Regions from separate parts of the Gordonia alkaliphila genome, predicted to be linked through region 1. Evidence: predicted binding sites of a transcription regulator. Region 1 holds the regulator's gene; the other holds the start of a gene.
What was found. Region 1 encodes LexA, which represses DNA repair genes until DNA is damaged. Its sites were predicted from a motif close to CGAACANNTGTTCG; they were not measured.

Region 1 (4,414 bases):
ATCTACCGCGCTACCTGTCGGCGGCCCAGGCCCGACTGAACGCGCTCCCCGGCTCCGCCGCCCGCGACAACGCCGGCCTCGACACGGTGGACCGGGTCATCGCGCACTGGAACCGACGACTCGCGGCGCTTCCTGCGCACCGGCACGACGCCCTCAACGACCTGGTTCACTGGCAGTTGGAGGAACTGCGGGTCAGCTTGTTCGCGCAGCAGCTGGGGACCTCGGGACCGATCTCGGAGAAGCGGGTGATGAAGGCCATCGAGTCCTTCGAGTGAGGCGGGCCTTCGAGTGAGGCTGATCCGCACGCAGCGGCGGTGGGTCAGCCGACCGGTTCGCGGCGCGAATCCTTGCGCAGATCGTCGATCTCGCGCTGAAAGTCGTCGGCGGATTCGAAGGACCGATAAACCGACGCGAACCGCAGGTAGGCCACCTCGTCGAGGTCCCGCAGCGGCCCGAGGATCGCCAGGCCGACCTCGTGGCTGGGGATCTCGGCCGATCCCGAGGCGCGGACGGTGTTCTCCACCGCGGCCGCCAGCTGCGCCAGCGAATCCTCGGTGACCGATCGGCCCTGGCACGCCCGGCGCACACCCTTCATCACCTTTTCCCGGTTGAAGGGCTCGGTGACGCCGTTGCGCTTGACCACCGCCAGCACCGCCGACTCGACGGTGGTGAACCGGCGACTGCATTCCGAGCACGACCGGCGGCGTCGAATCGACGCTCCGTCGTCGGAGGCGCGCGAATCAACCACTCGGGTGTCGTCGTTCTTGCAGAACGGGCATCGCATGCCCCCAGCGTACTCGGCGCCATCGCGGCCTCAGCGGTAGGCGGGCACCACGAGCGCCTGACCGGGGCGCAGTCCGCTGGCGTCGAGACCGTTCAGGTCGCGCACCGTGGCGATCACCGACGCCGCGGAGCGATCCGGAGCGATCCGCTCGGCCAACGACGACAGCGACTCACCGCTGCGCACGTGGACCACCTCGGTCTGGGCCGGCACGCCGCTGACGGCCTTCTCGTAGTCCTCACCGACCATGCCGAGCACGACGACCACGGCGGCCAGCGCGGCACCGAGGAGCACGCCGGCCGCCCAGCGACGACGCACCGCCGTCGAACGATCCACGGTGTTCGAACGGGCACGGGCCGCCCGAGCGGCGCTCGTGGTCGGCGACGCAGTGCGCTCGGCGCGCCGCGCCGGACGCGTTCGAACGCTCGGTGCCGGGCACACCGGGGTGGCGGCGGCGACCGCGCGCGGACGTCGGCCGGTGGCCCGGCAGGTGGTCTGAATCAGGGGAACGTCGCAGGTCATCGTGGTGGACTGCGGCAGCGTCGAGGCGGACGCGGGGCGGCGGGTCAGCAGCTCGGTCATCGTGGAACTCCCATCGTTCGTACGTTCGATGAACTCTTGTTCGATAGTTAACACCACGCCTCGGACATCCGCTACGACACGTCGAACAATTGTTTGATTTCTGTGACCTACTCGACTAAATTGGAGGGCGACCCCGATCGAAAGGAAGTTCGATGAACGACGGACCGCACACGTCGAACGTGGACCCGCTGTTGTCGACGGCCACCCTGGAGGCCTCACTGACGCAGCGTCAGCGCGAAGTTCTCGAGTACATCCGCTCCTCGGTGCGCGAACGCGGCTATCCGCCGAGCATTCGCGAGATCGGTGAGGCCGTCGGCCTCGCCTCCACCTCGTCGGTGGCGCACCAGCTGCGCACGCTCGAGCGCCGCGGGCTGCTCAAGCGCGATCCGCACCGTCCGCGCGCGGTGAATGTCCGCGACGAGCAGCGCACCCCGCCCCCGGCCGCCGATCAGGCGGATCCGAACGTCCCCGCACCGGCCTACGTCCCGGTGCTCGGCCGGATCGCGGCCGGCGGCCCGATCCTCGCCGAGGAAGCGGTCGAGGACGTCTTCCCGCTGCCCAAGGAACTGGTCGGCGAGGGCTCCCTGTTCCTGCTGCGCGTAGTCGGCGAGTCGATGATCGACGCGGCGATCTGCGACGGCGACTGGGTGGTGGTGCGTCAGCAGAACGTGGCCGACAACGGCGACATCGTCGCCGCCATGATCGACGGCGAGGCCACCGTGAAGACGTTCAAGCGGATCGACGGACACGTGTGGCTGCTGCCGCACAACGAGCACTTCGAGCCCATCCCGGGCGACGACGCCGCGATCCTCGGCAAGGTCGTCACCGTGATGCGGCGCCTCTGACGCCGGTTCAGCCCAATACCGCCCGGGCCGCAGCCCGGCCGTCGACGGGACTGTCGGCGGCCACTGCGGCCTGAGCGGCGGCGGCGCACTGGTCCAGCGTCACGGTCGCGAGCTTGCGACCCACCGGCGCGGCGGCGGCGGGCGCGCACGACAGCGAGCTGACGCCCAGCCCCACCAGAACGCAGGCCAACAGCGGGTCGGCGGCCGCCTCGCCGCAGACCCCCACCGGCTTGTCGGCTGCTCGGCCTGCCGCCCCGACCCGTTCCACCAGCGCCAGGACGGCCGGCTGCCACGGGTCGGTCAGCGCCGCCAATTCGGCGGACATCCGGTCGGCGGCCATCGTGTACTGCGTCAGATCGTTGGTGCCGATGGACACGAAGTCCACTTCGGCCAGGATCTTCTCGGCCTGCACCGCCGCCGACGGCACCTCGATCATCACCCCCGGAGTCAACCCGCGCTCGCGCACCTGCGCCGCGAACTCGCGGGCCTCCGCCACCGTCGCGACCATCGGGGCCATCACCCACGGCACCGCGCCGGCGCCGTCCGCGGCCGCCGCGATCGCATCGAGTTGGTGCTCACGGATCTCCGGGTGCGTCGCCACGATGCGGTTGCCGCGCACCCCCATAGCCGGATTGTCCTCGTGGGGATGGTTCACGAAACGCAGCGGCTTGTCCGATCCGGCGTCGAGGGTGCGGATCACCACCTTGTCGCCGTCGAAGGCGTCGATGACTTCGCGGTAGAGGCTCTGCTGCTGCGCCACCGAGGGCTCGTCGGGGCGCTCCAGGAAGGCCAGCTCGGTACGGAACAGTCCGACCCCGGCCAGAATGCCGAGATCGGCGGCGCTGCGCGCGGAGACACCGTCGGCCACGTTCCCCAGAATCGCCACGGCGTGCCCGTCGGCCGTGCGGCCGGGTCCGCGCCACTGCGCCACTTCGGCCGCCAACTGCTGTGCCGCCTCGACCGCCGCGGCGATCTGCTCCGCATCCGGGTCGACGCCCACCACGCCCCGTTCGCCGTCGACGAAGACCATGGCTCCCGTATCGACCCGATTCAGGTCGGCGACGGCCACGACGCACGGAATGCCGAGTTGCCGGGCGATGATCGCCGTGTGGCTCGACGGCCCGCCCAAGCGGGTGGCCAGGGCCACCACCAGCTTCGGATCCAGGCCGGCGGTGTCGGCCGGGGCCAGATCGTCGGCCAGCAGGACCGACGGCTGCTCGGGCAGTGGGATGCCCGGCTCCGGTAGGCCGAGAACCTCGGCGACCACCCGGTTGCGGATGTCGGCGAGGTCGGTGACGCGTTCGGCCATCAGCCCGCCGAGTTTGGCGAACATGTCGGAGATCGTGTCGATCGCCCGCACGGTGGCCGCGGCGGCCGGCGTGCCCTTCTCGATCAGTCCGGTGGCGGTGGCGATCCACGCGCGGTCCTTGGCCAGGGCGGCGGTCGCCGCCAGCACTTCCGCCGTACTGCCGGTGTTGGCCCGGGCCCGCGCGGTGAAGCGCTCCGCCACCGTCTCGGCTGCGGCGACGAAGCGTGCGGCCTCGGCCGCGCGCTCGGTTTCGGGAATCTCCGCGGCCGCGTCGACGTCGTACTCCGGCACGCCGGACACTCGGATCACCGGCCCGTAGGCGAGTCCGGATACGACCGGCGTGCCGACCACCGCGGCGACGGCCCCATAGTTCTGTGCGGTACTGCTCTCCACCTGTGCCATGTGATCGAGATTACAGTGAACCCTTGACTTGTCAACACGTTCACAGGTAAACACAGATATAACCAATCCAGGACGGGAGGGCTTCCGTGTACGCCGAAGAACGCCAACAGGCCATTGCCACCGAGGTGCGCAACCACGGCCGCGTCGCGGTGGCCGAACTCGCCGTGCGCTTCGACGTGACCGGGGAGACCGTGCGCCGTGACCTCGGGGTGCTGGCCGACCAGGGCGTCCTGGTCCGCGTCCACGGCGGCGCCGTCCGGCCGGATCTGGGCGAAGTGGTCGAGGAACCCGATCTGGGCCAGCGCGAACGGTCGCGGGCACCGGAGAAGTCGGCGATCGGGCTGGCCGCCCAGGCGTTCCTGCCACCCGACGGCGGCTCGGCCCTCTTCGATGCGGGCACCACCACGCTGCGCGCCGCACTCGCGGTGCCGCCCGAACGCCGCTTGACGGTGGTCACCAATGCGGTTCCGCTCGCCGGGCATCTGTCCACCCTGC
Region 2 (4,414 bases), on a different contig from region 1:
TGACAGTCTGTGACAACGCTCGGCGGTCTGGTGCTGGCAAGACCCACTCTGGCCAGACCTGTAAAGGTGGGGCGACCGGGGCTCGAACCCGGGACCAGCGGATTATGAGTCCGCGGCTCTAACCAACTGAGCTATCGCCCCCGAGACCCGCAAGCGGGCCGATCCGAAGCCTAGTCGACCGCCTCGGCGCTCCTCCGCGTCGGTGTGCACCGTGTCGGCGGCGGCGAAGACCCACCGACACCCCCGCCGGCGGAACCATCGCCCTGCACTGACCGTCAACGGGCCCGGTAGATTGGCGGTAATGACGACGATCAAAGAGCCGTTGTGGATCATCGGCCTCAGTTTGCTGGCGGTGCTCCTGGCGGCACTCGTCCTGAGCAAGTTGGCTCAGGTGCTTCTCGGCAGTCGAGCCGATCTGCGCTCGTCCACCGGAATTGTCGTCGCCATCATCGGGTCCGCTGTCGGACTGCTGATCGTCGGCGCTGGCACCTCGGCCACCCGCCTGGTCTCGCCGATCCCCATCCTGGCGTGCCTGATCGGCTCGATCGCCGCGATCGGCCTCTACAGCGCCCTCGCCGCCCGACTCCAACGACCGGTACCGACGAGCATTCCGGACCTGCTGGCCGCCGGAGAATCAGACCGGGTGGAGTTCAAGTCCACCGCGCGCGTCAACCTCAAGACCGGGGAGAAGGATCCCCGCATGGAGTTAGTGATCGTCAAAACCCTTGCGGCATTTCTGAATTCCGACGGCGGCACCCTGATCATCGGGGCCGACGACGCCGGAAATCCGCTCGGGCTCGACGCGGACTACCAGACCCTGCGCACGTCCGACGCCGACCGCTACGAACTCTGGATGAACGACCTGGTGGCCGCCGGACTCGGCCAGAACGCCGCCGCGAGCGCCGACATCGCCATCGAATCGCTCCCCACCGCCGACGGGCCCCGCGAGGTCTGCCGGATCAGCGTCACAGCGTCGCCGCGTCCGGTGTACCTCGCGCCGTCCAAGAATGCCCCGCGCGAATTCTGGGTGCGGATCGGCAACTCGACCCGCCAACTCGCCGTGGACCAGGCGGCCGAGTACATCATGCATCGTTGGCCGATGAACGTCGGCCCCAACCTGGCCGCGCAGTTGCGCGCTACCGTCCGTTTCACCTGACGAAAGCGACTCCCGCATGCCCGCCGAACCGAGCCCCGATGGCGACGCAACCGACGTCCCCGAGTCACCCGACGCCGGCGACTCGTCCCCGGGCTACGTCAAGCGCCTCGGCATCCGCTATCAGCACATCCGACACAACCACCCGCTCGGACATCTGCTTCGGTACGTCACGATCACGGTGGGTGTTCTCGTCACCGCCGTCGGTGCCGTCACCATCCCCTATCCCGGCCCGGGGTGGGCCATCGTCTTCCTCGGTCTGCTGATCCTGTCGCAGGAACTCGAATGGGCCGCGAAACTGCGGCACACAGTCATGGGCCTGCTGAACGACGTCTACCGGAAGTACATCGACGGCAACCTCCTGGCACAGGCCCTGCTTGCGATCGGCACGTGCGCAATCGTGCTCGCCACACTCTGGGTCACCGGCGGACTCGCCCTGTTCGCCGGCTGGGTCGGCATCGAATGGGCCTGGCTCGCCTCGCCGTTCTTCGGCTGACACACCTCCGCTACCGCCGGTCCTGCCTACCACTCTCGCAACAACGGGGTGAATGCATCTCCTCGCTTCGAACATATATGTGAGAAATCTATTGCTTTACTCACTTTTCGGCGTACAGTGGAGAGTGAAAGTAGCGACAACTGTCTTGACCTGCGAAAAGGAGGTGATCGACGTGCACGACGCGAACTTCGACGCCGCCGCCCTGCTGGCCGACTTGCACGACGATCAGCTCCTCGCCGTCCAGGAAGCCGCAGAGAATCGCCTGCAGCAGAGCGCCTTGGCAGCCCACCGCGAGGGCGTCCTCATCGACCTACTCGAGGCTCGGGAGCGCACCCGCCGCAAGGGCGAGATCTTCGACACCGCCCTCTACGTGGAGATCTCCGACCGCAGCGCCTACCGGGTGGCCGGGTCGACGTCCATGTACGACCTCTACGCCGAGGGCCTGCGCCTCGGAGTCGGCGAAGCACGGCGCCGTTCCTCGTCGGCCAAGGCGGTCGGCCGTTTCACCTCGATGACCGGCGAGCGCCTGCAGCCGCGCCTCGTCGAGACGGCCGCCGCACTGGCCGCGGGCCAGATCGGCCGCGAACACGTGACCGTGATCGAGCAAGTGATGGACCGCATCCCGAGTTCGGTGAGCCACGAGGACCGTGTCCGCGCCGAAGCCTCACTGGCCGAGGCCGCCCGCCGCCTCGATCCGCAGGGCGTCATCACCGTCGGCAACCGACTGCTGGCCTATCTCGATCCGGACGGCGCCCTCACCGACGATCGAGAACGCAAGCGCCAACGGATGTTCGTGCTGCAGCCGCAGGACCGGCAGCTGATGAGCAAGGTCCGCGCCATGCTGACCCCGGCCCTCCGCGCCGACCTCGAGGTAGTCCTCACGCAGTGGGCCGCGCCCGGAATGAACAACCCCGACGATCCCGACTCCCCGAGCGGCGCCGCCGACCAACCCGGACTGGATCCCACCCGGCTCGCCGCCGCTGCGGCGCGCGACGATCGCCTCTTCGGCCAACGCCAGCACGACGCCCTGCGCGCCCTCTGCCGGTGGGCGATGGCGCTGGCCGGTCAGCCTGCCCCCGAGCGCATCCCGTCGCAGGTGGTGATCACCGTGTCCGACGAGGACTTGGCCCGACAGTCCGGTGTTGCACTCACCGCGACCGGCACCCGGCTGCCGGTCACCGATCTGGTGGAGTATGCCGCGCACGCCGTTCCGTATCTGGAAGTGTTCGCCGGCGCCACGTCCCAGGTGCTCTACCTCGGGCGCGGCAATCGCTTCGCGTCCCTGGCCCAGCGGCTGGCGCTGTTCGGCCGGGACCGAGGCTGCACCGGCCCCGGCTGCACGGTCCCGTTCCACCGCACCGAGATCCACCACATGCCCGACTGGGCCGAGGGCGGCGTCACCGACATCGACCATCTGGGCGGCGCCTGCGGCCGCCACAATCGATGGAGCGGCCGACACCGCGGCCAGTGGGAGAACACCGTGCTGCCCGCCCAGTCGGCGGCAGGCGCCGCTGCCACCGATGCCGGGCGCGTCGGCTGGCGACCGGCCGGGCGCGAGGGCCCCTGGCAGATCAATCCCGTCTTCCACCCGGAGAAACTCGCCCCGCACCACCAGGTTCCGGGTGCGCACAACCGACTCGATGAGTCCGATGACGACGGCCTCGCCGAACCGACGACGCGACCGCTGGAACGGCCCCGCCCGTCGCCGCTGCGGATCGTCGATCTGACCGACATTCCGCCGCCCGATCCGGATCAGGACGCGTCGGCCCACGAATCGGGCGCCGAGGCGATCCTGGACCTACTGCTGACAGCCTGACCGGCACTGCCGGTCGGGCCGTCAGTCATGTCCGGGGTACCTGTTTCAGAGCACCGACTTGACCGGCGGACCATCGTACGGCGCGGAGGCGACGCTGCGCGTCTTCCGGTACAGCCAGACCACCAGCGCCGCGAAGACGATCACGCCGACCAGCTGTGCCCAGTTGCCGTACCCGTCCGGGATGAACGGCAACTGCAGCGGCTCGTCCTTGCCGCTGGCGGCGACGATGCCGGCGAAGATCACGCCGTACAGGCTCTCACCGACGATCAGGCCGGTCGCCATCAGGACGCCGAGACGCTTGCGGCGCGCCGCATCGGTCACGTCGCGTTCGGCCCACTTGTCGTAGGCGCGGCCGATGAACGCACCGATCGGGATGATCAGCGTCACGGCCATCGGCAGGTACATGCCCATGCCGACCGCGAGCGGCGGGACGCGGAGGCTCTTGGTGGTGCGCTTGAGGACCTCGTCGAGCACGATCACCACGGCACCGATCACCGCGCCGAGACCGAGCAGGCCCCAGTCCAGTTCGTCGCCGAAGATGCCCTCCGCCAACGACGACATCAACGCCGCCTGCGGGGCCGCCAGGGCGTCGGCCTTGGCGCCGGGGGCACCGGCGAAACCGAACGCGGTGTTCATCAGCCCCAGCACCGGCGGGATGATCACGGCGCCGAAGCACACGCCGATGATGAGGGCCACCTGCTGCTTCCACGGCGTCGCACCGACCAGCTGGCCGGTCTTGAGGTCCTGCAGGTTGTCGTTGGAGATGGTCGCGACGCCGAACACCACGGCGGCTGTGAACAGTGTGTACGCGGTCATCGCCAGCGCATCCTCGGAGCCGTGGGTCAGCTTCAGCAGGAGTGCGGCCAGCAGCACGACGACGATGCCGACGCCGGAGATCGGGCTATTCGACGATCCGATCAGACCGGCCATGTAGCCACACACCGCGGCC

Region 2: the regulator LexA is predicted to act here: its motif matches at 1,718-1,731, upstream of ABD989_RS13980 (HNH endonuclease signature motif containing protein).

Annotation. Positions count from the first base shown of each region.
Region 1 covers NZ_BAABIE010000002.1:232,923-237,336, forward strand. Annotated here, with positions in the region: gene hrpA (ATP-dependent RNA helicase HrpA) at 1-275, shown strand, start outside; gene nrdR (transcriptional regulator NrdR) at 320-784, opposite strand; gene ABD989_RS02985 (LysM peptidoglycan-binding domain-containing protein) at 815-1,363, opposite strand; gene lexA (transcriptional repressor LexA) at 1,516-2,208, shown strand; gene ABD989_RS02995 (phosphoenolpyruvate--protein phosphotransferase) at 2,216-3,919, opposite strand; gene ABD989_RS03000 (DeoR/GlpR family DNA-binding transcription regulator) at 4,006-4,414, shown strand, end outside.
Region 2 covers NZ_BAABIE010000013.1:69,281-73,694, forward strand. Annotated here, with positions in the region: tRNA gene ABD989_RS13965 (tRNA-Ile) at 68-141, opposite strand; gene ABD989_RS13970 (AlbA family DNA-binding domain-containing protein) at 302-1,156, shown strand; gene ABD989_RS13975 (PGPGW domain-containing protein) at 1,173-1,649, shown strand; gene ABD989_RS13980 (HNH endonuclease signature motif containing protein) at 1,795-3,465, shown strand; gene ABD989_RS13985 (OPT family oligopeptide transporter) at 3,511-4,414, opposite strand, start outside.